DNA from 4 places in the Gracilibacillus saliphilus genome. Region 3 is predicted to be linked to each of the others. Evidence: riboswitches for the same ligand, from Rfam matches in the RefSeq annotation. Region 3 holds a riboswitch; each other region holds the start of a gene.
The links. A riboswitch is a leader RNA that binds a small molecule or an ion and turns the genes downstream of it on or off. The one in region 3 is predicted to bind S-adenosylmethionine.

Region 1 (8,058 bases), on a different contig from region 3:
AGAGGCTGCAGAAGAATATGGTCAGCCTGGGAACCTTGTTGTTGGGGCCAATATTGCCGGTTTCATTAAAGTTGCCGATGCAATGGTTGCACAAGGTGTTATCTAAATCATTCTAATTAGGAATATAATAATTGATTCGAAGTATACACTTGTCGAAACGGAACAAGTGTATACTTTTTTAAGGAAAACTGAGTAAACCTTTTAGTACTTATGACTAACAGCTAAAGCTTTAGCAATTCTCTAGCAATCATTATGACGTACTTGAACAGCTTATCACCACTCCGGCTGCCCACTTCCCTTTCCATCGGCTATTATCATGCTCTACAACGCTAGCATGAAGTAACACGGTTGTTTTCACCTACAAATAGCGATTTTCAACTTGTCATTGTAAAAAGTCAACTTATTACTTCTGACAAGAATTGGCTGCCAATACACTACTTCATTTTATCACGGTCATTACGCTGATTTTATACTTTCTTTCCATATTTAAAAAACGTTCCCCTTCACTCGTATATTCACTTTACACTTCGAATAATAGTATAATAATAATGTGTCACTAATGAAAGAGCAGAGAGAGGTAGTAAAATGAGCATAGAGAAAAAGCCTAACAAATGGGTAAAACATCTATTATTATCAGCTATTCGTCTCCATTTACATAGAATTACTACGTTCCATGTTACACAGAATGATACAAAAGATTTAAAGCCTCCTTATTTAATTGTCAGTAATCATGTGAACAATTGGGATCCATTATATATCAACCTATTTGTCGATGAACCCATCGCTTTTGTCGCTGGTGAACCATTATTTCGCAATCCCTTACTGAAAAAAATATTAAATTATACCGGTGCAATTCCTAAAACAAAATTCAAAAATAATACGAGCACTATACGCAATGTCTTAAAAGCTAAGCAACACAACCGCGTCATCGGCTTGTTTCCTGAAGGAGGTCGCAACTGGGATGGTGTAACAGAGCCAATCATTTATTCCACTGCTAAATTAGTAAAGCTACTTAAAATCCCTGTTGTAGCAGTACAAATAAAAGGCGGTTATTTAACACACCCAAGATGGGGTGATGGTGGCAGAAAAGGCACGATTGAACTCAGTTTCAACAAAATCTGGGACGCCGAAGATATAGCAGACTTATCTGTCTCCACAATCCATGAGCAGCTAACCAAGTCTTTATATCACGATGAAATGAACTGGCAAAAGAATAAAAGCTATAGCTATCACAGCAAATATATCGCTCATTATTTAGAAAGGTTACTTTTTACTTGTCCGTCATGCCACACAATCGGCAATATGCGTTCTGATCATGACACATTTAAGTGTGATAACTGCAACTACCAAGTTCATCTGACGGAACAAGGATATTTTCATTCTGATGGTGCCCTTTATTTTGCTACACCTTTTGAGTGGAAACAGTGGCAACAACAGCACCTTGACCAATTATCTCTGACAACAGATACTCTTTCTGAAATCCAGGAGCGGGTCGAATTCTATCAATCTATTGAACAAAAACCTCTCAAAAAAGTAATGAAGGGAACGATCCGATTAGATCACGAACAAATCCATATCTACTCGGCTGATGGCAGTTCAAAGTCCCTCTCTTTTGAAGATATGGAAGGGATAAACATTCTTTTCCACCATAAACTAGATTTCTTTGTCAACGACACACTTTTCCGCATCACTTTCACCAATCCAAGAGCATCTGCTTATATGTGGATACAATTGATTCAACACTTAAAAGCAAGACTCGCTATAAAGGAGCAACCCTCATGACAGAAACTTGGAATTTTATAATGGATTTTATTTTTTATCGATAATTTTAGCTACAGCCACCGTACTGAAGACGCGAATGCCATTGCTCAGCAAGGTGACTATTCCTACTTCGATGATTGCTGTTTTTCTCGGGCGGGTGAGAAAAAGCAACTAAATTCACTTTTGACTGGTTTAATTCCCCTTATAACGAAAACAATAGAACAGACTTTGGAGACATTTTCGAGAAACAACTTAAGTTGATTTCACGCGATCCAAGCATTTAATACATCGGAACATTAGTAACTTAGTTATCGGAAATACTAACCACTGTGTTAGGTTTTGTCCGATTACTCTTCGTGATAAAATAAAGAAAATTATAAAACAGAGGGTGTGTATCATGACCAAACATAAAATCTATACAATGAGCTTCGCAAGTGTCTATCCCCATTATGTTAAGAAGGCAGAGAAAAAAGGACGTACGAAAGCAGAAGTCGATGAAATCATCCGTTGGTTGACAGGATATAGCCAGGAAGAGTTAGAAGAACTACTGGAAAAACAGACAGACTTTGAGACCTTTTTCGCGGAAGCTCCCCAATTGAACCCTTCGCGGGCTATGATAAAAGGTGTGGTCTGTGGTGTCCGAGTAGAAGATATCGAAGAACCAACGATGCAGGAAATTCGCTATTTGGATAAGCTGATCGATGAATTAGCAAAAGGAAAAGCAATGGAGAAAATTTTGCGAAAATCTTAATGCTAAGTAGATATGTAATTACTTTGGTAGAAATGATGAAATAACTGTACAGTATGACCACCGAAGGTTTTAACCGCCTCTGATCATTAGCAAAACTTATCAGGGTGACACAGCTAATTTCATCGCAAACAGATTATTCGCTTCTCTTCTCTCATTCCTTTATAATATTGTAAACGCTTAATAACAGGAGGTTATAGTTCATGCAATATCGTCAGTTAGGAAAAACCGGTCTGAAAGTAAGCGAAATTAGTTTAGGCAGCTGGCTTACATATGGTGGGTATGTCGAGGAAAAGAATGCTGAGGCTTCTATTGATAAAGCCTACGACCTCGGGATTAACTTTTTTGATACAGCCAATGTCTACATGCGTGGGGAAGCAGAGAAAATTGTAGGAAAAGCTTTAAGAAAATATCCACGCAGTTCCTATGTCCTTGCCACAAAAGTATTTGGCAAAATGGGCGATGGCCCCAATGATCAAGGTCTTTCCCGCAAGCATATTATGGAGCAATGTGATGCCAGCTTGCAGCGGTTAGGACTTGATTATGTCGATGTTTATTATTGTCACCGCTACCACGCAGATACACCATTAGAAGAAACGTTACGCGCATTGGATGATCTTGTTCGCCAAGGAAAAGTATTATACATCGGCGTCAGTGAATGGACTGCTGAACAAATGACAGAAGCTGTTCATCTTGCAGACCAAAAATTGCTAGATCGCATTGTTGTCAATCAGCCAAATTATAGTATGCTTCATCGCTATATCGAGAAAGAAGTCATCCCTGTAAGCGATAAACACGGCATCGGCCAGGTTGTCTTCTCACCTCTTGCCCAAGGTGTATTAACAGGGAAATATAAAAGAGGAGAAGCAATTCCTGAAGATAGTCGCGCCGCTCAAAAAAACTTAGATTTATCTCGTGTATTAACCGAGAAGAATTTAGAACGAATGGAAGCATTAAAAGTAATCGCAGCAAACGAAAACTTGTCATTAGCACAATTAGCGATTGCCTGGATCTTGCGTCAAGACAACGTATCTAGTGCGCTTATCGGTGCAAGTAAACCAGAACAAATTGAAGAAAACGCTAAAGCTTCTGGTGTTAAACTCTCCCAAGAGACCATTGCTAAGGTCGAGGATATATTAAATCAGTAAAAGTACCTATACCAAGTAATTCCTAGTTACTTGGTATTATTTTTTACAATTTTTACAATAAATTCATTGACTTTTACATTAATAATGTATACTATGTTATTAAACGGACAATAAATGGAATTCTTATCCAGAGAGGTGGAGGGGCAGGCCCTAAGAAACCTCGGCAACAGGTTAAAAAGATAACACTGTGCCAAATCCTGCGGGACAGCATAAACTGAACCCGAAAGATAAGAAGGAATGATTACACATTGCTTACCTTCTTATCAAATGATAAGAAGGTTTTTTAATGAGGAGGAAGCAACACATGCTGACTTATGAAAATTTTTATGACAGCCCGTTGAACAATGAGACTCCCGACCAACAAGATCCTACCAAAGGAGCTCTAAAGATCCTTGAATGGGCTTATCAATCGTATGGCAACTCTTTAGTCTATGCCTGTAGTTTTGGAGCAGAAAGTATGGTATTAATTGACATGATTGCAACTGTCCAACCAGATGCTAGATTAGTATTTTTAGATACTGGCTTGCATTTCCAAGAAACATATGACCTGATTGATGAGGTTAAAGAACGTTATCCGTCATTAGATATCGTTATGCAGAAGCCTTCCCTCACTGTTGATGAACAACGAGAACAATATGGATCAGCGTTGTGGAGCAGGAACCCTGATCAATGTTGTTACATTAGAAAAGTTAAACCATTGGAAGACGCACTTAGTGGAGCAACTGCCTGGATTTCAGGATTAAGAAGGTCACAATCTCCAACAAGAGCCAATACCAACTTTATTAACAAGGATGACCGTTTTCAGTCCATTAAAATTTGTCCATTAATTCATTGGTCCTGGGATGATGTGTGGGAATATATTGAGCAACATCAATTACCTTATAACAAGCTGCATGACCAAAATTACCCTAGCATCGGTTGTATACCATGTACTACACAAGTTACAGATGCGGATGGTGAACGATCAGGACGATGGGCCAACTTTCAAAAAACTGAATGTGGACTACATGCTACTCCACAATCAACGAAGTGATTATTTTTTATAGCCAAACTCAAGTAAATCTATCGGATTAATTAAAAGAGGTGAAAATGTTGACATTACAAGTAGTAAACAGTCCGTTTGATGAAAAACAGACGGAAATATTGAATCAAATTTTGCCAACACTGACAGACGCACAAAAAAATTGGCTAGCTGGATATTTGGCCGCTTCTCAGTCTCAATCATCACAAAGTGTTACACCGGTTGAACAGCCAGCTCCTACACAGGTTAAAACCCGAACCGTCACCATTTTATACGGATCGGAAACGGGTAACAGTCAAGAACTAGCAGAGCAATTATCCAAACAGCTAAAGGATATCCAAAGAGACGTAACAGTTTCTGCCATGGATGACTTTAAACCGAAGAAACTAAAAGAAGCAGAAGATTTACTTATTATTACAGCAACTCACGGCGAAGGAGATCCACCTGACAACGCGATTCAATTCCATGAATTTTTACACAGCCGCAAAGCTCCTAAGCTTGAAAATGTTAATTTCTCCGTTTTGTCACTTGGTGATGAGTCCTATGAGCATTTCTGTCAGACTGGTAAAGATTTTGATAAACGGCTAGAAGAATTGGGCGCAACTAGAATTCATCCACGTGTTGACTGTGATGTCGATTACGAAGAACTTGCTGACGAATGGATATCAGAAGTAATCGGCATTCTAAAAAAAGATGCCGGAAACAACACAGAAACCGTCGATACTCATCCAGCCCCTGCAGAACAGCCGATTTATTCGAAGAGCAATCCTTATTCTGCTGAAGTATTAGATAACATCGTTCTTAGTGGTAAGGGGTCAAATAAAGAAACAAGGCACATTGAAATTTCGTTGGAAGGCTCTAACCTCAGCTATGAACCGGGAGATTGTTTAGCCATTTATCCAAAGAATGACCCTGCTCTGGTTCAAGCAATTATTGAAGAGCTTAAATGGAATGCTGAACAAACTATACCCATTAATAAACAAGGGGAAATTCGCTCCGTTCAGGAAGCTCTAACCTCCATTTTTGAGATTACGAGACTTACGAAAGGCTTATTAGAGAAAGCTAGCACTTATTTTCATCATGAAAAACTTCAAGAATTAGTAACAGATCCTGAGAAGGTAAAAGCTTATATCGATGGTCGTGATTTATTAGATTTAATTATTGACTATCCACCAAAACAACTGGATCCAACATCGATTATGCATTTTTTAAGAAAAATACCAGCAAGGCAATACTCAATTGCTAGTAGTTATCAAGCAAACCCTGATGAAGTGCATTTAACTTTGGCAACTGTAAGATATCATACACATGGTCGTGATCGATGCGGCGTATGTACAGGGGAAATCGCTGACAGAATTAAACCAGGTGATCAACTCAATGTCTATGTTCACAAAAACCCAAATTTCAAATTTCCAATGGATGAAGAAACTCCTGTGATTATGATTGGACCAGGTACTGGTGTAGCACCATTTAGAGGCTATATCGAGGAACGAGAAGAGCTTGAACTGAAAGGAAAAACATGGCTTTTCTTTGGTGATCAGCATTTCCGTACGGACTTCTTGTATCAAGTAGATTGGCAAAATTGGTTAAAACAGGGTTACCTAACCAAAATCGATGTTGCCTTCTCTAGAGATAGTGAGCAAAAGATATATGTACAGCAGCGCATGCAAGAAAGAGCAAAAGAATTATTCGAATGGATCGAAACAGGAGCACATCTATATGTGTGCGGGGATGAAAAACGAATGGCAAAGGATGTACACGAAACCTTAATCTCGATTATTAGCGAGCAAGGAAAACTTAGCGAAGAAGCTGCAAAAGAGTATATCAATAAATTAAAACAGGAAAAGAGATACCAACGTGATGTGTATTAAGGGGGAACAAAAATGGTAAACGATCCTAGTAAACTAGACCCGATGGAAAAGCTTAAAGAAGATAGTCGTTTTTTAAGAGGAACGATTGTAGAAGGGCTACAAGACCCGATTACCGCTTCGATTTCGGAAGATGATACCAAACTGTTGAAGTTTCATGGAAGCTACCAACAGGATGACCGCGACATTAGAGATGAACGACGAAAACAAAAACTAGAGCCTGCTTATCAATTTATGCTTCGTGTTGCAATTCCAGGTGGTGTGGCAACTCCTAAGCAATGGCTTGCAACAGATGATTTAGCACAAAGATATGGTGATCAAACAATTAAACTGACGACCCGCCAAGCTTTTCAATTACACGGAATATTAAAATGGAACTTAAAAGACACGATTAAAACAATTAATGAAGCATTAATGACAACGATTGCTGCATGTGGGGATGTTAATCGTAACGTCATGTGTAATCCGAACCCTTATCAATCTGAAGTCCATCAGGAAATTCAAGATTGGGCGCAAAAAATCAGCGATCATCTCTCACCAAAAACTGGTGCTTATCATGAAATATGGTTAGATCAAGAAAAAATTATCGATTCCAAAGAGGAAGAAGAACCGATTTACGGTAAAACCTATTTGCCAAGGAAATTTAAAATTGGTATTGCGGCACCACCTTCAAATGATATCGATGTATTCTCACAAGATATCGGATTAATTGCCATCATTGAAAATGATCAAGTGCAAGGCTTTAACGTGGTAGTCGGTGGCGGAATGGGATCTACACATGGAAATACCAATACCTACCCACAACTCGGAAAGATTGCTGGATACTGTGCGAAAGAAGATGTCGTGGATGTTGCGGAGAAAATCGTCACGATTCAACGCGATTACGGTAATCGATCTGATCGTAAAAATGCAAGATTTAAATATACGATTGATCGTTATGGACTTGATTGGTTCAAACAAGAACTTGCTGAACGACTCGGATGGGAATTAGAAGAAGCAAAAGACTACCATTTCGATCATAATGGTGATAGATATGGCTGGATCAAAGGAAGTAACAGATGGCACCTTACCCTTTTTGTTGAGAATGGTAGAGTAAAAGATGCTGATGATTATAAATTGATGACAGCTCTACGAGAAATTGCCAACATTCACACTGGTGATTTCCGCTTAACACCGAACCAGAATCTAGTCATCGCAAATGTTACCGCACCGAAAAAGAAAAAAATCAACGAAATCCTCGATATGTATGGAATCAGAGATGGAAAGCAGTATTCCGGCTTGCGTCGCAATTCCATCGCCTGTGTAGCAATGCCTACATGTGGATTAGCAATGGCGGAATCTGAGCGTTACTTACCTTCTCTTATCGACAAAATCGAAGGTCTTTTAGCCGCAGAAGGCTTACAGGATGAAGAAATTGTGATTCGCATGTCAGGGTGTCCAAATGGTTGTTCACGTCCTGCTCTAGCTGAGATCGCCTTTATCGGTAAAGCTCCCGGAAAATACAACCTTTAT
Region 2 (8,058 bases), on a different contig from region 3:
GGCAAGACTAAAAGGATATAAAGTCGAAACACCAAAATCAAAAGTTAAATCAGAAACAACAACAAAAGGTACTATTGCATATATCCAAAAGACGTTAAATGACCGTTATGGATTGAAAATAGCAGTAGATAATATCTTTGGTCCTAATACCAAAAAAGCACTTGTAAAAGGATATCAAAGAGAATTAAACAAACAATTCAAACGAGGTCTTGCAGTAGATGGAATATGGGGTCCTAAAACAAAAAGCGCATCTGTTAATATCGAAAGAGGTGCAGAAGGTAATTTAACGTGGATCTTACAATCTATTCTCACATGCAAGCGATATGACACGTTAGGTGTAGATGGTATCTTTGGCAAGAATACAGAAAGTGCAGTAAGAGCATTTCAACGTGATAACGGTCTTGGTGTAGATGGAATAGCAGGACCGAACACATTTGAACAATTATTTTCTTAAGTAAGTCGTAAATACAATATAATTTATGTAGTTAAAGGGGCAGCGTGGAAAACTGCCCCTAAAAAGAAAAAACCACCCCATCACATCTACTGATATCCAAAGTGGAACTAAGGACTTCAATGTAATCAAGTGGTTTCCTCTAGCCGAAGACGGCCGTTTTATGTACTCTCCCGTCTTTGTTGCAAAATCGAATCCTCGAGACATTCTCATTTGCACACGTGATAACGCTGACGGGGAACGTTCCTTTCACGTACCTATATTATACCACACAAAAGAAAAAAACGCCACATAAAATGGCGGTGTCTAACCTTATACTTGTGTTTTTATTATAGCATAAAATAGTATTTTTAAAAGCTATGTTAGAAAAATGTTAGAATTCTTTGTTTTCCAAGTGAAAATACCAAGAAGAAAAAACGCTCAAAATCATTGGTATGACTAGTTTTATAGAGAACGCGCCCGGAGGGATTCGAACCCCCGACACATGGTACCGGAAACCATTGCTCTATCCCCTGAGCTACGGGCGCATAAAGTGAGACTACTATCAGTACAAGATTCACCCCATGATAAAAGGCGACAAGAATAATTATAGCGAATCACTCGTATAATTTCAATAGATATATCAAACTTTGATTATTTGATTCTGGAGGTTTAAATCGTTACAGTTAAGGGTAGGATGAAGTTAGAAAATCAAATCGTTTGACCTTTTTTGACCATTCCGTTAAGATAAAAATAGTTAGATTTCATGAATGAAAAAAGCAAGTGTTAAAAGGAGGAATTTTTCATGAACTTAATCCCTACAGTTATTGAACAAACAAACCGAGGCGAACGTGCATATGACATTTATTCACGCCTTTTAAAAGACCGAATTATTATGTTAGGTAGTGGCATTGATGATAATGTGGCAAACAGTGTTGTAGCTCAAATGCTATTTTTAACAGCTGAAGATCCAGATAAAGATATTTCCTTATACATCAACTCACCTGGTGGTTCGATTACAGCTGGTATGGCTATTTATGATACGATGCAGTTCATCCAACCGCATGTATCAACAATCTGTATTGGTATGGCAGCATCAATGGGTGCATTCCTTTTAGCTGCTGGTGAGCCTGGTAAACGATATGCATTACCAAATAGTGAAGTAATGATTCACCAACCACTAGGCGGTACACAAGGTCAAGCGTCTGACATTCAGATCCATGCAAACCGTATTATCGAAATGCGTAAAAAGCTAAACCAAATTCTAGCAGACCGTACTGGTCAACCTATTGAAGTAGTTGAAAAAGACACAGATCGTGACAACTTTATGTCAGCTGAAAAAGCTAAAGACTATGGTTTAATCGATAAAGTAATGGAAAAGAAGCCATCTGACTTAAACTAAAGAACCAAAAGCGACGGTAGTAACTCACCGTCGCTTTTTTTTTGCAGAAGGAGAAGTTGCCAGTAAGATCGAAAGGTTGCCAGTAAATACCCCGAAGTTGCCAGTAAAATCGAAAAGTTGCCAGTAAATGCCCCAAAGTTGCCAGTAAAATCAAAAAGTTGATAGTAAACGACCCAAAGTTGCCAGTAATAATGAAGAAGTTGTTAGTAAACAACAGTCACAGTCACATTTTTATTTGATATAATTTTCAGAAAACATATTGACATCATTTTGGCGCCATGCTAAAGTATTAAATAACGAAAGTGAAAAGCGAGTAAACAACTCGGAATTCTATACTTCTTATCGAGAGAGGTGGAGGGATCGGCCCTGTGAAGCCTCGGCAACCATTAAGTGAATCGTCCTTAATACAGGTGCCAATTCCACTAAGCGTATATGCTTAGAGAGATAAGAGAGCGAATATATTTATTCAGTCTCTCTATCTTTAGTATAGGGAGATTTTTTTACGTTAAAAAAGTATAAAATTTTAGCCGAGTGGTAGTTCGACGCAGTGAGAATTTTGAATGTACAAAGTTATAAGTAAAACTAAGGCTTTCGCCACTACTTGGTGATAAGCCAAGTTTTTCTTTAATGCTCAACTAAATAACATCACTCTTATCCAGAGAGGCGGAGGGACTGGCCCGATGACGCCCAGCAACCATTAAGTAACGGCTTAAAAGGTGCTAATTCCTGCAGGATATTTATCCTGAAAGATAAGGGGAAGACTACTGTTCTGTCAGTTAAAGCCTTCTTCTTATCGAAGAAGGCTTTTTTAATTTTCTGAATTTTAACTTGGGGAGGAAATAAATAATGACTAATTTTAAACGATCAACTTACGATCCGGAAACAATTCATCTGCATGGAGGGCAAGCACCTGATCCAACAACAGGGTCACGGGCAGTGCCGATCTATCAATCTACTTCTTACGTGTTCCACGACACAGAACATGCAGAAAGATTATTTGCACTTGATGAGCCGGGGAATATCTATTCGAGAATTGGTAATCCAACGGTAGATGTTTTTGAAAAAAGAATGGCACTACTAGAAGATGGGGTTGCGGCTGTTGCAACTGCTTCAGGGATGTCAGCTATTACTTTATCGATATTAAACTTAGCAAGTGCAGGAGATGAAATCGTCGCAGGGGTTAACCTTTACGGCGGAACGTACAATTTGTTCAATGTAACACTTCCGCGCTATGGCATCAACGTTAAATTCGTTGACCCAACAGATCCTGAAAACTTCAAAGAAGCTATTACGGATAAAACAAAAGCTGTGTACGGTGAAATCATCGGTAATCCAGGCTTACAAGTATTAGATGTTGAAAGAGTATCGGAGATCGCACATGATGCTGGTGTACCGTTAATTATCGATAATACTTTCGCAACACCATTTGGCTGTAAACCTATCACGTTAGGAGCAGACATTGTCGTACACTCTGCAACAAAATGGATTGGTGGCCATGGAACTTCAATCGGCGGCATTATTGTTGATGGTGGACGTTTTAACTGGAATTCTGAAAAATATCCAGCATTTACGGAGCCGGATCCAAGCTATAATGGTATCCGTTATGCAGTAGATTTCGGAACACTAGCATTTATAACAAAAGTACGTGTGCAATTACTTAGAGACTTTGGTGCCGCACTAAGTCCATTTAATGCTTTCCAATTGCTACAAGGACTAGAGACATTGCATATTCGTGTGGAAAGACATAACCAAAACGCACAAGAGCTTGCAGAATACTTAGAGAATAATGAAGCAGTGGAATGGGTTAGATATCCAGGACTTGAAAGTCACCCGTCTCATGAGTTAGCAAAAAGAATTTTAAATAATGGATTTGGTTCGATTATTGTATTTGGTATCAAAGGCGGGCGCGATGCAGGACGTGATTTAATCAACAATGTTGCACTGTGGTCACATGTTGCAAACGTGGGTGATGCTAAATCACTGATTATTCATCCGGCTTCTACCACACACCAACAACTAACAACAGAAGAACTTGAAAAAACGGGTGTTTCGGAAGAGTTAGTTCGTTTATCTGTAGGAATTGAATCCGTGCGAGATATCAAAAATGATTTAGATCAAGCATTAGTAAAGGCAACAGGAATTGGTGAAGAGAAAGAAAAACAAATTGTTGTTAACGATGAAGGTATTATTAAATGGGCATTAAATTCTCCATACGAACGATACATTGAAAATGGTGAAGAAGTAACGCGCCAAAAAACATTAGCTATTGTAGGTCTCAGTGGAAAAGAAGCAAGACCAAGTTACCGTCTGGCAAGAAAAATGCAAAGACTAGGTTACAAAATCATTCCGGTCAACCCGAGAGAAACAGAAATTCTTGGTGAGAAAGCTTATCCAGACTTAAAAAGTGTACCGGTTGAAATCGACATTGTACAAGTATTCCGTAGTCCAGAAGCAGCAGTAGAGATTGCTAAAGAAGCAATAGAAGTAAATCCCAAAGTATTCTGGCTTCAAGAAGGGGTTGTCTCTCCAAAGGCAGAAGAAGTAGCGCTCGAAGGTGGCTTGCAAGTTGTTCATAACCGTTGCACATATAAAGAGGCACAACGTTTAAGAGGAACGATTTCAACATATGCATGTGAAATTTAAGAAAAAATATCTGGGGGATATCTATCATGAAAAGAGTACCATTAATTGATTTAAGAAGTTTTCTTGCAATTGCAGCATTTGGAATTATTATTATTTTGGCAGTTGGCTGTTCATCAGACAGCCAAGCGGACGAAGGAAAACCAACTGAAATTCGTTTAGACTATGCTTATTATTCACCTACAAGTCTTGTATTAAAAGAATTTGGCTGGGCAGAAGATGCATTCGGCGAAGAAGATATTGATGTAAAGTGGGAACTAAGTCAAGGGAGTAACAAGGCAATCGAATTTTTAAACAGTGACAGTGTTGACTTTGGATCAACAGCAGGTGCAGCAGCACTTATCGCCAAATCAAATGACGTACCATTGGAAAATGTGTATATCTATTCCCAGCCTGAGTGGACAGCATTAGTTACTAATGAAGATTTAGGTATTGAAAAAATTGAAGATTTACAAGGGAAAAAGGTAGCAGCAACGCTTGGAACAGATCCATATATTTTCTTAGTTAGAGCACTTGACTCGGTGGGTATGTCTATCGATGATATTGAACTTGTGAATTTACAGCATGCTGATGGTGGAAATGCATTATCTAACGGAGATGTTGATGCTTGGGCAGGCCTTGACCCGCATATGGCAAAACATGAATTAGAATCAGGAGCAGAACTTTTTTATAGAGATATTAATCTAAATACGTACGGTTTCTTAAATGTTCGTGAAGAGTTTGCAGAGAACTATCCAGAATATGTTGAAGAAGTAATTGAACTATATGAAAGAGCACGTGAGTGGGTATTAGAAAATCCAGAAGAAGCAGCAGAATTATTGGCGGAAGAAGCTGATATTAGTATAGATGTTGCGAAAATTCAGTTAGTAGAAAGAACTGATTTGTCTAATCCCATACCTGGAGATGAACATATTGAATCTATCCAAGCAGCTGGTAATGTGTTGAAAAATGCTGGAGACTTGGAAGAAGACGATGATGTCGAAGCATTAACGAATGAACTAATCAATCCAGAATATGCAGAAGTGGTAATCGAATAAAGTAAGATTTCCATTAGTGAGCGTTTTAGAGAAGTTTTAGGAATTTAGGAGGGGCAAAAAATGGCTGAGCAACAAAATAACGTAACGGCTGGCTATGTTAAACCAGCACCATCAGAAGTGAGAGGGAAAAAAGCATCCATTAAGAAGAAAAAAGATTCACTGGTAAAAACCGTGTTTATGGGAAGCATCATTCCTGTCCTTTTCATTATCATATGGGAGATTTTATGTCGTGTTGGTGTTGTCCCTTCTAATCAACTTCCAGCACCGAGTACCATAGTGGAAAAAATTATAAGTATGGCACAGGATGGATCGCTATGGGGACATGTTTGGATTACGACTTATCGCGTACTTGTTGGATTTGTTATCGGAACAGTTGCTGCGATTGTTCTCGGGTCATTTGTCGGTTTTTATAAAAAGGCAGAACAGCTTTTTGATCCGATGATTCAGGCGTTTCGCTCGATCCCATCGCTAGCATGGGTGCCATTGTTTATTTTATGGATGGGGATTGGTGAAACATCAAAAGTTACAATGATTGCAGTTGGGGTATTTTTCCCTGTCTATTTAAATATTGTTAGCGGCATATTAGGCGTAGACCGTAAATTAATTGAAGTAGGAAAAATGTACGGATTAAATACTTTACAATTGGTGAAGCGAATTATTTTGCCAGCTTCTTTACCGTCCTTTTTAGTGGGGATGCGTAGTGGCTTAGGGCTTGGTTGGATGTTTGTAGTGGCAGCAGAACTGATGGGCGCAAGTCAAGGATTAGGATTTTTACTTGTCTTTGGTCAGAATATGTCAAGCCCTGAAACTATTTTGGCAAGTATTATTCTATTTGCGATTATCGGTAAAATCACCGACTGGATTTTAAAGCTAGTAGAAGATCGTTCCTTGCACTGGCAGGATCGTTTAGAGAAATAGGAAGGAGTATTTAATATGAGTCTAGCATTAAGAGATGTAAGCCGTACGTTTAATGGTACTACTGCCGTACAAAATGTTAACTTAGAAGTGAAACCGGGAGAAATTATCGGTTTGCTTGGAACTAGTGGATGTGGGAAAAGTACCTTACTAAGGGCAATATCAGGGCTGGATCCTGAATATGATGGTGAAATTGAAATTAACGGAACCGTATCAAAAGAAATTCATGATACAACAGGCTTTATTTTCCAAGAGCCGAGACTGCTACCATGGTTAAATGTGTTAGATAATGTAACATTCGGATTGACAGGTAGCCGTAAAGATAAGGAAAATAGAGCTATTGAGTATTTAGAAAGTGTAGGTTTAAGGGGAAAAGAAAAGCTTTATCCTCGTGAGTTATCAGGAGGTATGGCACAACGTGTAGCCATTGCGAGAGCACTGGTGACATCGCCAGAAATTCTCCTTTTGGATGAACCGTTTAGTGCATTAGATGCTTTCACAAAAATGCAATTACAAGATTTATTATTAGATGTTTGGAAAAAATATCAATCTACTATTGTATTAGTAACACACGATATAGATGAAGCAACTTATCTATGTGACCGTGTTGTTATTTTAAGAGGGCAACCAGGAGAGGTAGAGAAAGAGATTATGATAGAACAAGAGCGACCAAGGGATCGTGGAAGTGAAGAGTTAGCACATTTAAAATCAGAAATTTTAGAATCTTTAGACTTGAACAAACAGTAACCGGTCTTCAAGGGGGAACATCAAATGACACAGCAGGCAACAACACATATCGCAACTATTAAAGGAGAATATAACCTAAGCAACTATGGCGAAATAAGAGAAAATTTTGATTGGTCAGATGCAAAAGATTTATTATCTGCTGCGAAGACTGGGAAAATTAATGCAGCATATGAAACAATTGATCGTCATGTAGCCGAGGGATATGGTGATAAAATTGCTCTCCATTATATGAATGAGGACGAAAAGCAATCGTATACGTTTAAAGAAGTAAAGGATCAAACTGACCATTATGCTCGCATTTTAAAAGAATATGGGGTAACGAAAGGGGATCGTGTTTTTGTATTTCTCCCTAAAACACCTGAATGCTATATCGCGATCTTAGCAGCTATTAAAGTAGGGGCTATCGCTGGTCCTTTGTTTGAAGCATTTATGGAAGAAGCGGTTAGAGACCGTATCAATGATTGTGCTGGTACTTTACTAATTACTGATCAGGAGTTAGTTAAACGTGTACCGAAAGACGATATTCCTTCACTAGAGTCGATTCTTTTTGTAGAGGATATCGAGAAAGAACCGTTACAACCTGTTGACGGTGATCAGTATGTGGAATGGGTTGACTGGGAGGATGGTTTAATTATTCATTATACTAGTGGTTCTACTGGTAAACCAAAAGGCGTACTACATGCCCATCGTGCAGCACAACATCATATCGTGACAGGAAAATGGGTACTAGATATTAAAGATGATGATGTTTATTGGTGTACGTCTCATCCAGGCTGGGTGACAGGCAGTGTATATGGCTTGTTTGCACCACTATTGAACAGAGCAACCGTTGTGATCCAAGGTGGACGCTTCAGTGCTGAGAATTGGTATTCTTTAATTGAAGAATT
Region 3 (8,058 bases):
AAAACGAATTGTTGCACTATGTGATATAGTAGAAGGGGTGAGAAGAAACGAGACAACAGGGAGTTACAGTAAAATGAACGGATTTAATGAACAATTTCTAATCTCAATTGTTATTATTGCAATTGGCTATGTATTAAAACGATTTAACCTTGTTAAAGAAAAGGATGGCGAGGGAATAGCAAGGATAGTCTTTAATTTAACATTACCATGTTTAATTATCGTAACATTCAGTGATGTTGACTTTTCAGCTTCCTTATTTTATTTGGTGATTATTGCTTTTATATACGGAGTGATCAATGCGGTACTTGCTCTGATGGTATTTCGTAATCATCCGCAAGATATTAAAGGTACATTCGGTATGATGGTTCCAGGCTTAAACACTATCAGATTGACAATTAACCAAATTAAGATAAAACTGATTATCATCGTAATGTTGGACGCGGTACCGACAAGTCGTTGATTATAACCAAACATGATGGCATATGGTAATACAGATGCAGGTGTTGGTAATATAAAACCGATCAATAACGTAAATTTAAACATTTCCTCTACCGGTAACCACAGGTAACATGCAAAGCCAGCAATCAGACCAATCCCATACTTGGTAAATAAAAACTTTGCAATAAGTTTTCCATACCCTTTTGCAAAAGAAAAGTTTAAGTACAAACCTAATAGTAATAGTGATAGCGGCATATTAGCTCCAGAGATTACACTTGTTACATCTAAAACTATCTCAGGTAATTCAAAACCGATAATATTGATCAAACACATAATTAGATAGGTTTGTAGCGGAATCGATTTCGATAATTTAACGATAATCGACCTTGTCTCTAGCATCCCGGCACTACCTGCATATACGCCAGCAATAATATAGCTGAGTCCAAATACAATAAATGCATTACCGACATCAAACATGCCAAAATATTTTAACCCATCAAAACCAAATAAACCTTCTACAAGTGGATAGGCAAATAATCCGACAGAAGAGGTGATGATATGAATCAAAAAGTGATTTTTATTACTGGTGCAACAAGGGGCATCGGTCGAAACATGGCTCACTATTTTGCTGATCGGGAATTTATTGTCATTGGCTCCGGAAGAAATGAACAGCAATTAAAAGCAGTTCGAGATGAGTTGTTACAATATTCAGGAGACCACCGAATGGTTGCTATGGATGTAACAGATTTAGATGATGTAAAAACCACTTTAAAGTATGTCATTGATACGTTTGGACAAATAGACGTGTGGGTTAATAATGCCGGGTCTTTTCAGGCAATAGGTCCAACGTGGGAAGTATCTTCTGACTTATTTAAACAAGATATCGAAACAAATCTTATAGGTACCTATCATTGTGCTTCAGCAGTTATTCCATTCATGTTGGAACAACAAGCAGGTAAAATCATTAATATGGTTGGAGGAGGCACACTTAATGCCTTTCCACATGGAAATGGTTATGGCACATCCAAAACAGCCATTGCGAGGTTTACGGAAAATCTAGCAGAGGAATTACAAGAAACCAATGTTGAAGTTTATGCACTTGATCCAGGTTTAAACGATACGGACATGACAAAATATCAGCGAACAAGTAAAGAGGGAAAGAAATATTTAGCCAATGTTGAAAAGCTTTTTGAAGATAATATTGATGTTTCACCTGATTGTGCTCCTAGTTGGGTAGAAAAAATGATAGACGATCAATTACAAGCCTTTCAAGGGAGAATTGTTACGGTTTATGATGACATGGATGATTTAAAACAAAAGGCTGCTAAAGCTAATGAAACAGACTATCGTTATTTAAGATGGAAGGATTTTTCTAATAAGATTCGCTAATGGTCATTGAGTTTTTTTAAATGCTCACTTCAACGTAAACATAGAATGAGGTGTTTATCATATTTGAGTTAACTATATTAGAATGGGTAATTATCATATTTTCGGCTTTATTAATAGGTTTTGCCAAAGCTGGAGTAGCGAGTATGGGAATTTTGGTGGTTACTATTTTTATGATGATCTTCCCAGCTCGTGAATCTGTAGGTATATTATTACCTTTACTAATCGTCGGTGATTTATTTGCTGTAATTTATTATCGTAGAAATGTTGTTTGGCGTTATTTGTTTTCCTTAGTACCTTGGGTATTAGTAGGGATTGTACTTGGATACCTAGTGTTAGATATTGTCACAAGTGAACAGTTAAAACCAATGATTGGTACCTTAATATTAGCACTCATTTTATTACATATTAGTAGAGAGAAATTAGGAGAACGCTTCGTAAAACTTTTACCAAAATCAAAAATTTTTACTTTTAGTATGGGTGTTTTAGCAGGATTTGCTACAATGATTGGTAATGCTGCTGGCGGAGTAATGGCAATATATTTACTAGTCAAAGGATTACCAAAGCGAGAATTTGTCGGCACAGGTGCCTGGTTTTTCTTATTTGTGAATGTTATCAAGGTGCCATTCTATATTTCTTTAGGCATTATTACAGTCGAGTCAATAGCATTCAATTTATGGCTTATTCCTGCTATACTGATTGGAGCTTGGATAGGAGTAAGAATTATCAAAATCATGCCGCAAAAAGTATTTCAAATATTAGTATTAACATTTGCTGCTTTGGGAGCGATTCGGCTTCTGATAGGTTAATAGATTGACAACAAGTAAGCAAATAGAGTAAATCAGGGTTTAAGGACATCTTTTTTTCATTGAACTAAAAGGTATAAGCATTACCATATAACAAAATCTACGAAACATCTGGACATAGATCACCTTTCAGTAATCAGGTGCTGAGTGGACATTTGTTCCGTTATATGTGACAAATGTGACGTTTTTTAAGCCCTGAGGACATCTATTCCGCTATTCATCGAAATTAGTGTTAATTTTAAATGTCCGTTAACACCAAAAAAAGGGTGTTATTGCGTCAAATAACGCTCTAAATGTCCACTCAACAAACTCTTCATTACTTTGCAGTAGATAACTACATCGAATCAATTAAACATGAATGGAGTAGAGGATGATCAATTAGAATACCCCTGCTTTCACTGTTAAAGCATGTTTAAAGTCTGCGATAAGATCTTCTACATTTTCAATCCCTACAGATAAACGGAATAGTCGTTCACTAATACCTCTAGCTTCTCTTTCTTCCGCTGGCATTGCAGCATGGGACATGGTAGCCGGGTGAGATAAAATTGACTCGACTGCACCAAGGCTAACTGCAAACACAGGAATAGATAATTGTTCTACAAAACTTTTGGCATCGACATGATCCTTTATTACAAAAGATAATACGGCACCTGGGCTAGAAGACTGTTTGGCATGAATGGAAGAACCGGGATGATGTTGTAAACCTGGATAATAGACATGTTCAATTTCATCATGTGAATCGAAATATTCAGCTAACTTTATTGCTGATGCTACACTTCTGGAAAATCTCGGTTCCAACGTTTTCATACCTTGCAATAATTGATAGCAATCTTTTGCACCAAGAATCGCACCATAGGTGTTTTGGACAAACTTCAGTTTAACGGCCAGTTCTTCATTTTTGGTAACTGCTAAACCGGCAACAATATCACTGTGACCAGATAAAAATTTAGTAGCGCTATGTAAGACGATATCAACACCTAGATCCAGTGGTTGTTGGTGCAGAGGGGTCATAAAGGTATTGTCTAAATACGTTAAACATTTGTATTTCTTTGCAAGTTGAACTACTTTACTAATATCGGTAATTTGTAATAACGGGTTTGCTGGGGTTTCCACGTAAATAACCTTTGTATTTGACTGAATGGCTGCTTCTATTTCTGCTGGATTTGTCATATCAACAAAAGTATGTTCTATCGAAAATTGCGTTAATAATTGCGTAACAAAACGAAAAGTACCGCCGTAAACATCTTTCGTAATGACGATATGATCACCAGCTTGTAACAGCATGAATGCTGACGATATCGCGGCCATACCAGATGAAAAAGCAAACCCTGCTGTCCCATTCTCTAATTTGGCAATCGCAGCTTCTAATTGGTCACGTGTAGGGTTACCTGAACGACTATAATCATAATCACCAAATTCATTTAATTGTTGCTGATGATAAGTGGATGATACATAAATTGGCGGGTTAACCGCACCTGTATGTTTTTCATGATAGCCTTGCTGATTCCCTCCATGTGCAAGTGTAGTTTCTTTTGAATATCCCATCTTATTTCCCTCCTAATGCTTGTTGGATGTCTTGTTTCAAATCTTCCACAGCTTCAATCCCAACAGAAAATCGAAGTAATGTATCACTAATTCCCCGTCTCTCCCGTTCTTCTTTTGGAATATCTGCGTGGGTTTGAGTTGCTGGGTAGGTAATAAAGCTTTCTACTCCTCCTAAACTTTCTGCAAATGATATAATTTTTAATTTTTCTAGAAACGGAGAAACCAACGATTTATGCTGTACTCGAAAACTAATCATAGCCCCTTTACCAGGGTATAGAACTTCCTCGACTAAGGATAGTTCTTTTAAAAATGCAACCAATTGTCTGGCGTTTTGTTGTTGCTTCTCCAAACGAAGTGACAATGTTTTCATTCCTCTTATTAAAAGCATTGTATCCAGTGGTGAAAGTATGGCACCAATGGCATTGTGGAGATAGGTTAATTGATCGCCTAATGTAACATCCTTTACTACGACTAATCCGGCGAGTACATCATTATGTCCACCTAAATATTTAGTAGCGGAATGAATCACAATATCTGCCCCTTGTGTTAAGGGCTGTTGTAAATAGGGCGTGTAAAAGGTGTTGTCAACAATAAAGAGTAATTGATGCTTCTTTGCCAATGTAGCTAATTTCTCGATATTAATTTCCATTAAAAGCGGGTTAGTTGGTGTTTCTATGAAAATAGCTTTCGTTCTTGGGCTAATATACTGCTCCATTTCTTCTACATCTGCATATACTGGTCTGATGTTATAAGATTCTTGAAAATGCTGAAACAATCGATAACTTCCACCATAAATATCTTCGGTTACAATTATTTCATCATCTTGCTTGAATAAGGAGAAGACTAGTTGGATGGCAGCCATACCTGACGAACAGGCGTAACCTTTTGCACCTTTTTCTAATGTTGCAATCGCATCTTCTACAATTTCCCGTGTAGGATTTGCTGTTCGCGTGTAATCATAACCAGTTGACTGTCCAAGTGATGGGTGTTGGTATGCAGTTGATAGATAAATAGGTGCTTCTACTGCACCAGTACGCGGATCTTTCCGATTACCTAATTGCGCAAGAGTAGTTTCGATATTGTTCATTTTGCTCCATCCTTTCTAAAATAAAAAAAGAGGTCTTCGATAAGTAGAAGACCTCCTTGATTAAGGTTGCATTCTCTTATCTTTGGTAATATACCGTCTGGATTTAGCACCATACAATTGCATTGCTGGTTGCTGAGGTGTCATCGGGCCAGTCCCTAGACCTCTCTCGATAAGATATTGTATTTATGGAAATATAATACAAACATCATACAATACTAAGGAAATAATTACAAGGTAAATCTTAAAAAATATTTATATGGAATCTATTGACAATTATGAAAGAATGGATTATAGTATGTACATTATCAACAGTGGAAAAAAATGAAAATAACATATGATCTTATCAAGAGAGAAGGAGGGAACTGGCCCGGCGAATTCTCAGCAACAGGCTAAAAAGCACTGTGCTACTTCCAGCAGGTATTACTTGGCAGATAAGAGGAAAACTCCTACTTTATCGTCAAGTAGGAGTTTTCTATATTTATAATCCAAGTTTTCCTATTGGGATAGGATATTTACACTAAAAAAATTCCACTTTATTGTAGTGGTGAAAGTTGGGATCTGAGATGTTAGCAATCATCGCGATATTAGCTGCTTGTCTATTTGCCTTTAATATTGGGGCGAGCGGTTCAGCAGCTAGCATGAGTATTACGTACGGTACTAAAGTAATCAAGCAACGTAAGTATGCGTTAATCATCGCGGGGGCAGGTGCCGTTACGGGTGCTATACTTGGAGGTCAGCATGTTACGAATACGCTTGGAAAAGGTATCATCTCCGAAGAAATTTTAGATGTAAGAATTGCTTGTATTATTTTAGTTGTTTCGGGTTTTACATTGTTAATTACGAATTATATTGGAATTCCGTTATCCACAAGCGAGGTAACAGTGGGAGCTATCATTGGAGTTGGCCTCAGTTATCGACAACTGAATCTTCAAATGGTATTACTCATTATAGCTTTTTGGATCATTATACCAGTTGCGGCTTTTTTAATCACACTGTGTCTTGAAAAAATCAGAATAAAAATAAATAATAAAATAAATTATCGGCCACCAGTAAAGCTTTTAACTTTTTTATTACTGTTAACTGGTATAATCGAAGCGATAGCTGCTGGTATGAATAACGTAGCAAATGCATTAGGACCGTTAGTAGGTGCAGGGATTACTTCTATGGAAATGGGTTTACCTTTGATGGCGCTCATTGTAGCATTAGGTAGTATTTTTTTTGGTGGCAGAGTATTAGAAACCAATGCCAAAAAGATTACCTCACTGACTTTAGGAAATGGTATTGTGATTTCCGGTGCAACAGGAGGTTTGGTAGTAGTTGCCTCCTTGTTAGGTATTCCAATACCGATGACCCAGGTAACTACTTCGGCGATAGTCGGGATAAATGCCAGCAAACAATTTAAAGAAGTTTGGAAACAAAAAATTATCCATCAAATAGCGAAAGTATGGATTACATCGCCAATAGTATCATTAGTGATTGCCTTTGGCTTAACAGAAATGATGGTTCATCAAAGTTTTGATCAAGTGATACTGTTAGCATTAGCCATTATTGCTACTTATATTTTAGTCAGATATCGAGAAAAACCAACAAAAGCTAATACAAAAAAAGGATGGGATCAACATGGGGAAAGTTTACTTAGTGGGAGCAGGACCAGGAGATGAAGAATTAATTACCGTAAAGGGGTTACGTGCTATACAAGAAGCTGATGTCATCCTGTATGATCGATTGGTAAACCTATCATTACTACATCATGCCAAAGAACAAGCAGAATTGATTTTCTGTGGCAAAGAACCACGCAAGCATGGGTTGATTCAAGAAAAAATAAATGAACAACTTATTTATTATGCCTCTAATGGAAAAGTTGTAACCAGATTAAAAGGTGGAGATCCTTTTATTTTCGGCAGAGGTGGAGAAGAAGCCATTCATCTTGAAGAAAATCAGATTGAATATGAAGTGGTACCAGGAATCACTTCTGGAATAAGTGCTGCAGCATATGCTGGTATTCCGCTCACTCATCGTCACATCAGCGGATCAGTGAGTTTTATTAATGGTTCCAATCCAGAGGCGAAAACAGATGAACAATGGCAGCATATTGCCAATGGAGCTGATACTTTGTGTTTTTATATGGGAATAAAGAAATTTCCGATTATCTGTGAGAAATTAAAAAATGCAGGATTAAGTAAGACCACTCCTATCTCTATTATACATTGGGGAACCCTTCCACAACAAAAGACGATTGTTGCCGATTTAGAAACGATATCAGGTAGGTTAGGTGAAATCAGCAATCCTTCACTAATTGTAATCGGAGAAGTAGTTCGTTTACAGGAGCAAATTAAATGGTATAAGGAGTCAACAGAAGCTTATATGTAAAGAACAATGACTAGTTATCATGATAACTAGTCATTGTTGATCACATTCATAATTTGTTCTTGGTCTTTTTCCCAGTCCCATTGAGGATTTATTCGGTCTATAAATTGTTGTAGCTGTTCTTCTGACAAGTCTTTTTTTCCATTAGAATTGTTAAGATAGGATTTCAATTCCCATTCGCCGCCTTTTTTATTTTTGATCGTTTTCCACTTCACAGTAAATATATAGTCATTTCCATTAATATCAGCGTGAATTAATAAGATATCCTTGTGTAGAATAAAGTTACTTAATATCATGAATAAGCACCTCCTAAATCAAGTATACCACACAATGAAAGGGATTACATTGCAAGGAAGGGTTGGGACATTCATCATTTTTAAAGGAATGAATATAAAGGGAATAGAGGAGGTATGTGAATGGCTGTAATAA
Region 4 (8,058 bases), on a different contig from region 3:
TTCATGTCATCCTTTAGTTTTGGGCTTCTTGTAAATCATTTTCTAAATAAGTAATGACTCGTTCTGCCATCAATTGGTATCCTTTATGATTCGGATGGAAATTATCATCTGAAAATACATTCTCTCTCTCGTATTGATAGATATCCTGCATGGGAATATAATGAACCTGTTCATATTGATTGGTAACTTGTAAACTTTCATTATTCCAACGTGTCAAAATCTGATTTAGGGCTTCAATATCACCAAAATATCTCTCGAAAGGGTTGAAAAAGCCTAACAGGTAAATCTCAGCTTCTGGTTGTACTGATATAATGTGATCTAATATTTCTGATAAGCGCTCACCATATGGTCCGCGTCCTTCGCTGAAAGGTTCTTCTGTTAGATTCATAAAATTATCTTTCATAATTTGCATAATATCATTTGCGCCAATTGTAATAAGAACCATATCTGCTTTTGCTAAAGATTCGTTAATCTCAGGATTCTCCTGTAGTCTTTTTAACAAATGATCTGTACGATTACCACGTTTGCCAAAGTTATCAAATGTAACATCGATATCTTGTTCGTCCAATCGTTCATCTAAAATACCAATATAACCACCATTGCCTGTTTCATCGCCAACCCCTTGGGTTAAGGAATCGCCAATTGCAGTAATATGTGTATCTTTTTGAAAAAAGCTAAGTGCCTCTCTTACTGCGTTGCGTACGTTTTGGCTAAGTGATTCTTCTTCTTCTTCCTCTTCACTTGTTTCTTGTTCTGTCGTCTCTTCTGCTGTTTCTTCACTAGGTTGTGAAATAGATTCATTTGGTTTATTATTATTCGTTTGGAAAAGCAATAGAAAGATAGCGATTCCAGCAACGAAAATAAACATCATAAGAAAAATGAACACCTTTTTGCTCATTATTAACACCTACAATAAAAAGTCTCTTTCTTGATTATACCCGTCTTTTATATTTGTTAACAGAAAATCTAAATATAACACAAACCGCGAAATAAAGTGGACTTCCAAGTGAATTTTGGGCAGAGCGCGGACTTTGTTCCACTATTTGTGACAATAGTGCCGTTTTTAGAGTAGTCGCGGACATCTATTCCGTTATTCATCGAAAATAGAACTAATGGAAGCCGAAATGAACCAAATAAGGGATTCAATGTCCGGTAACATTGAAAAATAGGTGATTTTCAGTCAAATAACGTACTTAATGTCCGCTTCGTAAATGTTAGGCACCTAGATAAATGATCACTGGTTCGCAGTATGTATCTATTTCGAATCAAATAATTAGAGCAGAGCTCGACAATTAATCTTTGGTTATGTGTTACAGGATATGCAGTTCATGGGCTGAAAATGCTTGTTTTATATAATGGTATGTATTGTATCACACTAAAGATTTTATGGTAAATAGGAAAATGTGCTGTAAATAGAATAAGACCGCAAGCCATATAAAAGGTCTGCGGTCTTATGTATTTATATTTATCTTGGGGAGATAAATAACGATGTTCAGGGAGAAAGTTATTCTCCTCGGCGTAAGCGATCTGCTTCTTGGAACGGACATTTATCTTCAACGATAATTTGTCCGTTTGCTTCCGCCTTAGTTTTCGTTTCCTTATCTGTTTGCTCTTTGGCAAACCAGACAATTTTTGCTTGATCAGTATATGCAGTTGCTGCTTCCTTACTATCGGTGACAAATAAAATATCGATTTCACCCTCTGCAGTATTTGCAGAAACAATTTGATAACCTAATTTATTCAATTTAGTTAGTGCCTCTGAATCTTCGCTATCACCTGCTACCGCAATTGTTTTCGGACGGATATCGCCATTCTCTCGAGCTAATGGAGATGAAAGAGCCCATGCAATGGCTTTCTCTGTATTTGGCTCGATCGTCGGTTCACTATTTGTTGCTTTTGCAATTGCCTGATCCAGGTCTGCAATGATATCATCTGCCGTTTCAATTCCGACAGATAAACGAATTAATTCTTCTTTAACACCGGAAGACTCTAATTCTTCATCATTTAACTGCTGGTGTGTAGTAGATGCAGGATGAATTATTAATGATTTAGCGTCACCAACATTGGCCACATGAGACCATAGATTAATATTATCTATCACTTGACGACCTGCTTCTCTACCACCCTTTATACCAAAGACGATAATAGAGCCGAAATGGTTACACAAATATTTTTTTGCTAATTGGTGAGACGGATGATTTTCAAGACCAGGATAAGATACCCATTCAACTTGCGGATGGTTTTCTAAGTAATTTGCAACAGCCTTCGTGTTCTCACTATGACGCTCAATACGTAAATGTAACGTCTCTAGTCCTTGTAAGAAATAAAATGCATTTTGTGGACTTAAAGATGGACCGATATCTCGTAATAATTGTACCCGCAATTTAATGGCAAATGCAGGTGGTCCAATATCAATTCCAAAACGTATACCGTGATATGTTTCATCAGGTTCAGTGAAGCCAGGGAATCGTTCATTATTCCAATTGAATCTGCCGCTATCTACGACAATACCACCGATCGATGTTCCATGGCCGCCAATCCATTTAGTTGCGGAGTGTACTACGATATCAGCCCCCCAACTAATGGGCTTACATACATATGGCGTTGCGAAAGTATTATCAATAATTAATGGTACACCTTGTTCATGCGCGATTTCAGCAACAGATTCAATATCAAATATATTCAAACTAGGGTTTGTAATTACTTCACCAAAAATTGCTTTTGTTTTAGGTGTAATCGCATTTCGGAAATTTTCTGGATCTGTTCCGTCTACAAATTTCACGTCAATACCGTATTTAGGCAATGTTTTGTTAAACAAATTAAAAGTACCACCGTATAAATTACTATCTGCAATAATTTCATCCCCTGCATTTGCAAGGTTTAAAATAGCTAACGTAATAGCAGATGCACCAGATGCTGTACCGACTGCTGCTACGCCATCTTCTAACAGGGCAATACGTTGTTCGAACGCATCAACTGTTGGATTCATAATCCGAGAATAAATATTGCCCATTTCTGCTAAAGCAAATAAATTCTGTGCATGTTCCGTATCGTTAAATACGTAAGACGTAGTTTGATAGATTGGAACAGCACGAGCATTTGTTGCAGGGTCTACTTGTTGTCCTCCGTGTAATAGATTGGTTTCACTACCTGGAAATTGGAACGAATTTGTCATTATGTACCCTCCTTATAAAATAAAAAACCTCTTCTTAACAAAAGGTAAGAAGAGGTTGAAAATACTAGTTGTCCTCCTCTTATCTTTCAGGTTAAACCTGTAGGATTTAGCACCTTTTCAATTTGATGTTCAAACTGACGGTTGCCGGGCTTCATAGGGCCTATTCCCTCTGCCGCTCTAGATAAGAGTTATTACTTATACAATTCGATTGTACTTATTATAAGTTATATATTGGAAACCGTCAATAAAAAATCAGAATATTAATAAAAATTAACGACAGGATCATTTGTCACTTTGATGCATAAAATAAAGTGGGAATTTTATTAGAAAGGAGTGAGCAAAATGGCACAAAAAGGTGGAATACCAGAGTGGGGAGAAGACTTCATTAAGAAATTAGATGCGTTTCTTTACGAAAAACCGACACGCAATGTGATGGAAACAATCGATAGTTTTTTTGAACAAGCAAAAGTACCGAAACAAATTCCTGTGGATGTTGCTGAAACAGAGCAAGAGTGGATCGTTAGTGTCGATTTGCCGGGGCTTCAAAAAGATCAAATACAACTGCGTATAGTAGGTAATCAAATTACAGTAATGATAGATCATCATGAGGAAACCGAACAGTATGATGAATCATATCATTATTATCATAAGGAAAGAAGACAGCATCGTAACGAACGCACTATTACATTGCCGTATGCAGTTGATAAAAGGACAGCCAAAGCAAGTTTCCAAAATGGAGTGTTAGAAATTAGAGGTCCTAAAACGAAAAAAGACAATGATTCGATTACGATCGACTAAGCTGATAGCGATTGCTATTAGCTTGGTCATAATTGTGCTATATTTATAGTGTGTAAGGTGTCAAGGGAAGGGAGGGCTTCATGTGGAGATTACACAACTGGTCGTTAGTTTTATCTTAATTTTTAATATTCTTTTATCTTTAACCATTATCTTTTTAGAGCGCAAAAATGCTACTGCTACATGGGCATGGATTATGGTCTTGACGTTCATCCCAATTTTTGGTTTTATTTTATATCTTATTTTTGGTCGGAAATTAAGTAATAAAACGATTTTTACATGGGATACAAAAAGCAAGCTAGGTGTCAAAACTGCTGTACAGCATCAATTGCGAGACATTGAAAATGGAGATTTCTTTATTAATGATCCTAGGATGTATCAATATAAAGATTTATTTTACTTGCATTTACGTAATAATGATGCCATCTTTTCACAGGATAACGAAGTTAACATATTTACCGATGGCAATCGAAAGTTTAATTCTTTATTGGAAGATATCGAAAATGCGACCGATCATATTCATTTACTGTATTACATAGTTAGATCTGATCATCTCGGTTCACGCTTAGCAGATGCGTTGATAAAAAAAGCAAAAGAAGGAGTCGAAGTCCGTTTTTTATATGACGATTTAGGTTCCCGGATGTTAAGCAGAAAGTTAATTCGAAAAATGCGGCATGCGGGGGCAGAGGTTGAAGGATTTTTCCCACCATTGATTCCGAAAGTTAATTTAAAGATCAATCACCGTAACCACCGTAAACTGGTTATTATTGATGGCAAAGTCGGCTATATAGGTGGTTTTAATATTGGTGATGAATATCTAGGGAAAGATAAGCGATTTGGATATTGGCGCGATACGCATTTGCGCATTACCGGTAGCGCGGTGAAGCATTTGCAAACACGGTTTATTCTGGACTGGAATCAGGCATCCCGTCATGATATTGAATATAATGAACGTTATTATATACCTGTCCCTGCTGGTAATGTCGGCATGCAAATTGTTTCAAGTGGTCCGGACTCCGAATGGGAACAGATAAAACATGGTTATATAAAAATGATTATGTCAGCAAAAGATTATATTTTTATACAAACGCCTTATTTTATCCCAGATGAAAGCCTGTTGGATGCTTTGAAGATTGCCTGTCTGTCAGGTGTGGACGTTCGGATAATGATCCCGAACAAACCGGATCACCCCTTTGTTTACTGGGCAACCTATTCCTATATCGGGGAAATGTTAAAAGCCGGAGCAACCGTTTATATTTATCAAAAAGGTTTCCTGCATGCTAAAATGATAGTAGTCGATAGCAAAATAGCATCGATTGGAACGGCAAATATTGATGTGCGAAGTTTTCGTCTTAACTTCGAAGTAAATGCTTTTTTATATAATGAAACGATGGCAGAAATGCTAGTTGATGAATTTGAAAAAGATATGGAGCACGTAACCAATCTTACATATTCTCTCTATCAACAACGTTCCTTATGGATTCGTTTTAAAGAGTCTATTTCAAGATTGATTTCACCGATTTTGTAGAAATTCGGACAAAGAAACAGAATCAATTTGCTGTACAAAAAAACATAAACTGCGCAGTCACGAGGACAAGGAATTGCTCACTACCATCATTCTTGACTTAGAGAGTGCATGCAAACCGCTCCGGCAGAATACTGCGCTTTCCGTGGGCTCGGCTTCAGCTAACTTGGTGAAGAAAGGCACTTCACCAAGTGGATCTTCAGCTCTCGCTGTCCCACAGGAGTCTCCGTATTCTGCCTACGCTATTTTTGTTCTCTAATTATAGAAAGAAATGAACTCATGGAACTAAAATTTTCTGTTTTATTACAGTACTAATTGGGTGTGAATGCCTCTTTAGCATAGTCGTACCCTACGCTACATATGGTGGAGAAATCGACTAGCTGATTTCGGATAAGCGTTGTGGAGCATATCTTAACGAAGGCCGCCCACTTTCACTCCTGTGGGAATGGTTTGCCCTTCAGCTAACTTTTTCGAGCGGTTTTTGCTCGAAAAAGTTAGCTGAAGGGCAAACCCCACGGAAAGGGAAGTGGGCAGCCGGAGTGGTAGGTATCATCACGATATATTTCAAAATTATCTCTTAGGTGACCGCACATCTAATTACCACATTACTTCGCAGTTTATATCGACTAGGAATCAGGTGAACGTAAAGGAACGTGGAGGTTTTGCTTAGTTTTTCTTAACTAGAAAGGATAGATACAATGCGCACGATTAAAGTAGAGGATCTAGTCAAAACGTATGGTGAGAAAGTATTGTTTGACGAGATATCGTTTTCGATTACAGACAGCGATCGTATCGGTTTGATTGGAGTTAATGGTACAGGGAAATCCACCTTGCTAAAAGTATTAGCAGGTATCGATCAGGCAGAATCTGGCGTGATCGATCATCCAAACGATTACCGAATAGAATACCTAGATCAAGATCCACAATTAACGGACGGGGACACGGTGCTAAATCAAATATATTACGGTGATGCTGAAATGATGGTCACTTTACGACAATACGAATCAGCCGTATTAGCTTTGGAGAGAGATCCTGAAAATGTAACCATGCAAAATCAACTTTTAAAAATGCAGGAAAAAATGGATCAAATCGAGGCATGGGACGCCATGACCGTTGCTAAAACAATCCTAACCAAATTAGGAGTTCCGGCGTTTGACCAAAAAACCGAAAATCTTTCTGGCGGTCAACGTAAACGTGTAGCAATAGCCAAAGCTTTAATTCAACCAGCAGATTTACTAATACTTGATGAGCCAACCAACCATCTCGACAACGATACAATCGAATGGCTTGAGGAATATTTACCAACTTATCAGGGAGCTATTTTGCTTGTTACACACGATCGTTATTTTCTTAACCGAATTACCAACCGTATTTTTGAGTTGGATAAGGGTAACTTATATACATATGAAGGCAATTATCAAACTTTCTTAGAACAAAAAGCTATACGAGAAGAACAAGAAATACAAGCAGAACAAAAGCATAAAAATATTCTGAAAAAAGAAATTGCCTGGCTCAAAGCAGGTGTGAAGGCCAGAACAACGAAACAAAAAGCAAGGATTGATCGTGTAGAAGAGATGAAAGAGAAAACCTTCGACACAAAAAAACAGGATCTATCGTTTCAAGTCGGATCCACTCGCCTTGGAAAAAAAGTTATGGAAGTTAAAAATCTAGGTAAATCATATGATGGAAAAACCTTGTTTAAAGATTTTAATTTTCTAATTAAGCCTGGTGACAGACTAGGGATAGTTGGTGCTAATGGTAGTGGAAAAACGACATTACTGAATATTTTAGCTGGCCGTGTCGAGCCGGATACAGGCACAATCGATATCGGAGAAACCGTGAAAATCGGTTATTATACCCAGGATCATCCGCGATTAGATGATAGTGTCAAAGTAATTGACCTTGTCCGCGACGTAGCAGAGGTTGTCCATACCATAGATGGCAGTGTTATTACCGCTGAACAAATGCTGGAACGATTTTTATTTCCAAGATCACAACAATGGACATATGTTAAGAAGTTATCAGGTGGGGAACGCCGCAGATTATATTTATTAACCGTATTAATGCGCGAACCAAACGTATTATTTCTCGATGAGCCAACTAATGACTTAGATACCGAAACACTCGCGATACTTGAAGACTATTTAGATCAATTTCCTGGTGTCGTAATCACAGTATCTCATGATCGCTACTTTCTGGATAAAACCGTTGAACAGATTATTGCCTTTACTGAAAATGAAACTTTAACCTTTTTTTATGGCAATTATTCTGAATTCCGTGAACAGCAAAAAGAATCAGAGGATAAGCAAAACAAAGCGACATCCAAGCATAAACCGAAACGAAAAAAGAAAAAGCTATCCTATCATGAACAAAAAGAGTGGGATACAATTGAAGATGAAATAACTGAATTGGAAACAGAACTTGAGCAAATCGCTACAGAAATTGCCGAAGCAGGTAGTGATATAGGCAAAATTCAACCACTATACAATAAACAAAGTGAAATCGAGCAACAACTAGAAGAAAAAATGGAAAGATGGGAAGAACTATCCCTTTTAATAGAAGA

Region 1: linked by a shared signal. The riboswitch ahead of GHT08_RS04500 (phosphoadenylyl-sulfate reductase) and the one ahead of GHT08_RS12890 (inorganic phosphate transporter) in region 3 are both predicted to bind S-adenosylmethionine.
Region 2: linked by a shared signal. The riboswitch ahead of GHT08_RS01525 (PLP-dependent aspartate aminotransferase family protein) and the one ahead of GHT08_RS12890 (inorganic phosphate transporter) in region 3 are both predicted to bind S-adenosylmethionine.
Region 4: linked by a shared signal. The riboswitch ahead of GHT08_RS05395 (PLP-dependent aspartate aminotransferase family protein) and the one ahead of GHT08_RS12890 (inorganic phosphate transporter) in region 3 are both predicted to bind S-adenosylmethionine.

Annotation. Positions count from the first base shown of each region.
Region 1 covers NZ_WJEB01000002.1:47,109-55,166, reverse strand. The annotation lists gene gdhA (NADP-specific glutamate dehydrogenase) at 1-106, shown strand, start outside; gene GHT08_RS04520 (lysophospholipid acyltransferase family protein) at 586-1,782, shown strand; partial or broken gene GHT08_RS04515 (YvbH-like oligomerization domain-containing protein) at 1,935-2,045, shown strand; gene GHT08_RS04510 (DUF2200 domain-containing protein) at 2,159-2,512, shown strand; gene GHT08_RS04505 (aldo/keto reductase family protein) at 2,713-3,657, shown strand; SAM riboswitch class I at 3,778-3,891, shown strand; gene GHT08_RS04500 (phosphoadenylyl-sulfate reductase) at 3,962-4,690, shown strand; gene GHT08_RS04495 (assimilatory sulfite reductase (NADPH) flavoprotein subunit) at 4,750-6,549, shown strand; gene cysI (assimilatory sulfite reductase (NADPH) hemoprotein subunit) at 6,562-8,058, shown strand, end outside.
Region 2 covers NZ_WJEB01000001.1:321,393-329,450, forward strand. The annotation lists gene GHT08_RS01510 (peptidoglycan recognition protein family protein) at 1-454, shown strand, start outside; tRNA gene GHT08_RS01515 (tRNA-Arg) at 906-978, opposite strand; gene clpP (ATP-dependent Clp endopeptidase proteolytic subunit ClpP) at 1,236-1,832, shown strand; SAM riboswitch class I at 2,169-2,283, shown strand; SAM riboswitch class I at 2,481-2,588, shown strand; gene GHT08_RS01525 (PLP-dependent aspartate aminotransferase family protein) at 2,679-4,475, shown strand; gene GHT08_RS01530 (aliphatic sulfonate ABC transporter substrate-binding protein) at 4,502-5,509, shown strand; gene GHT08_RS01535 (ABC transporter permease) at 5,570-6,427, shown strand; gene GHT08_RS01540 (ABC transporter ATP-binding protein) at 6,443-7,171, shown strand; gene acsA (acetate--CoA ligase) at 7,196-8,058, shown strand, end outside.
Region 3 covers NZ_WJEB01000019.1:10,689-18,746, reverse strand. The annotation lists partial or broken gene GHT08_RS22220 (AEC family transporter) at 74-310, shown strand; gene GHT08_RS12915 (AEC family transporter) at 328-1,005, opposite strand; gene GHT08_RS12910 (SDR family NAD(P)-dependent oxidoreductase) at 997-1,827, shown strand; gene GHT08_RS12905 (sulfite exporter TauE/SafE family protein) at 1,878-2,633, shown strand; gene GHT08_RS12900 (aminotransferase class V-fold PLP-dependent enzyme) at 3,009-4,175, opposite strand; gene GHT08_RS12895 (methionine biosynthesis PLP-dependent protein) at 4,177-5,262, opposite strand; SAM riboswitch class I at 5,336-5,438, opposite strand; SAM riboswitch class I at 5,600-5,700, shown strand; gene GHT08_RS12890 (inorganic phosphate transporter) at 5,826-6,923, shown strand; gene cobA (uroporphyrinogen-III C-methyltransferase) at 6,883-7,632, shown strand; gene GHT08_RS12880 (hypothetical protein) at 7,659-7,925, opposite strand; gene GHT08_RS12875 (cell wall hydrolase) at 8,046-8,058, shown strand, end outside.
Region 4 covers NZ_WJEB01000002.1:257,619-265,676, forward strand. The annotation lists gene GHT08_RS05385 (YpmS family protein) at 1-1, opposite strand, end outside; gene GHT08_RS05390 (SGNH/GDSL hydrolase family protein) at 14-898, opposite strand; gene GHT08_RS05395 (PLP-dependent aspartate aminotransferase family protein) at 1,505-3,175, opposite strand; SAM riboswitch class I at 3,252-3,363, opposite strand; gene GHT08_RS05400 (Hsp20/alpha crystallin family protein) at 3,518-3,973, shown strand; gene cls (cardiolipin synthase) at 4,056-5,498, shown strand; gene GHT08_RS05410 (ABC-F family ATP-binding cassette domain-containing protein) at 6,194-8,058, shown strand, end outside.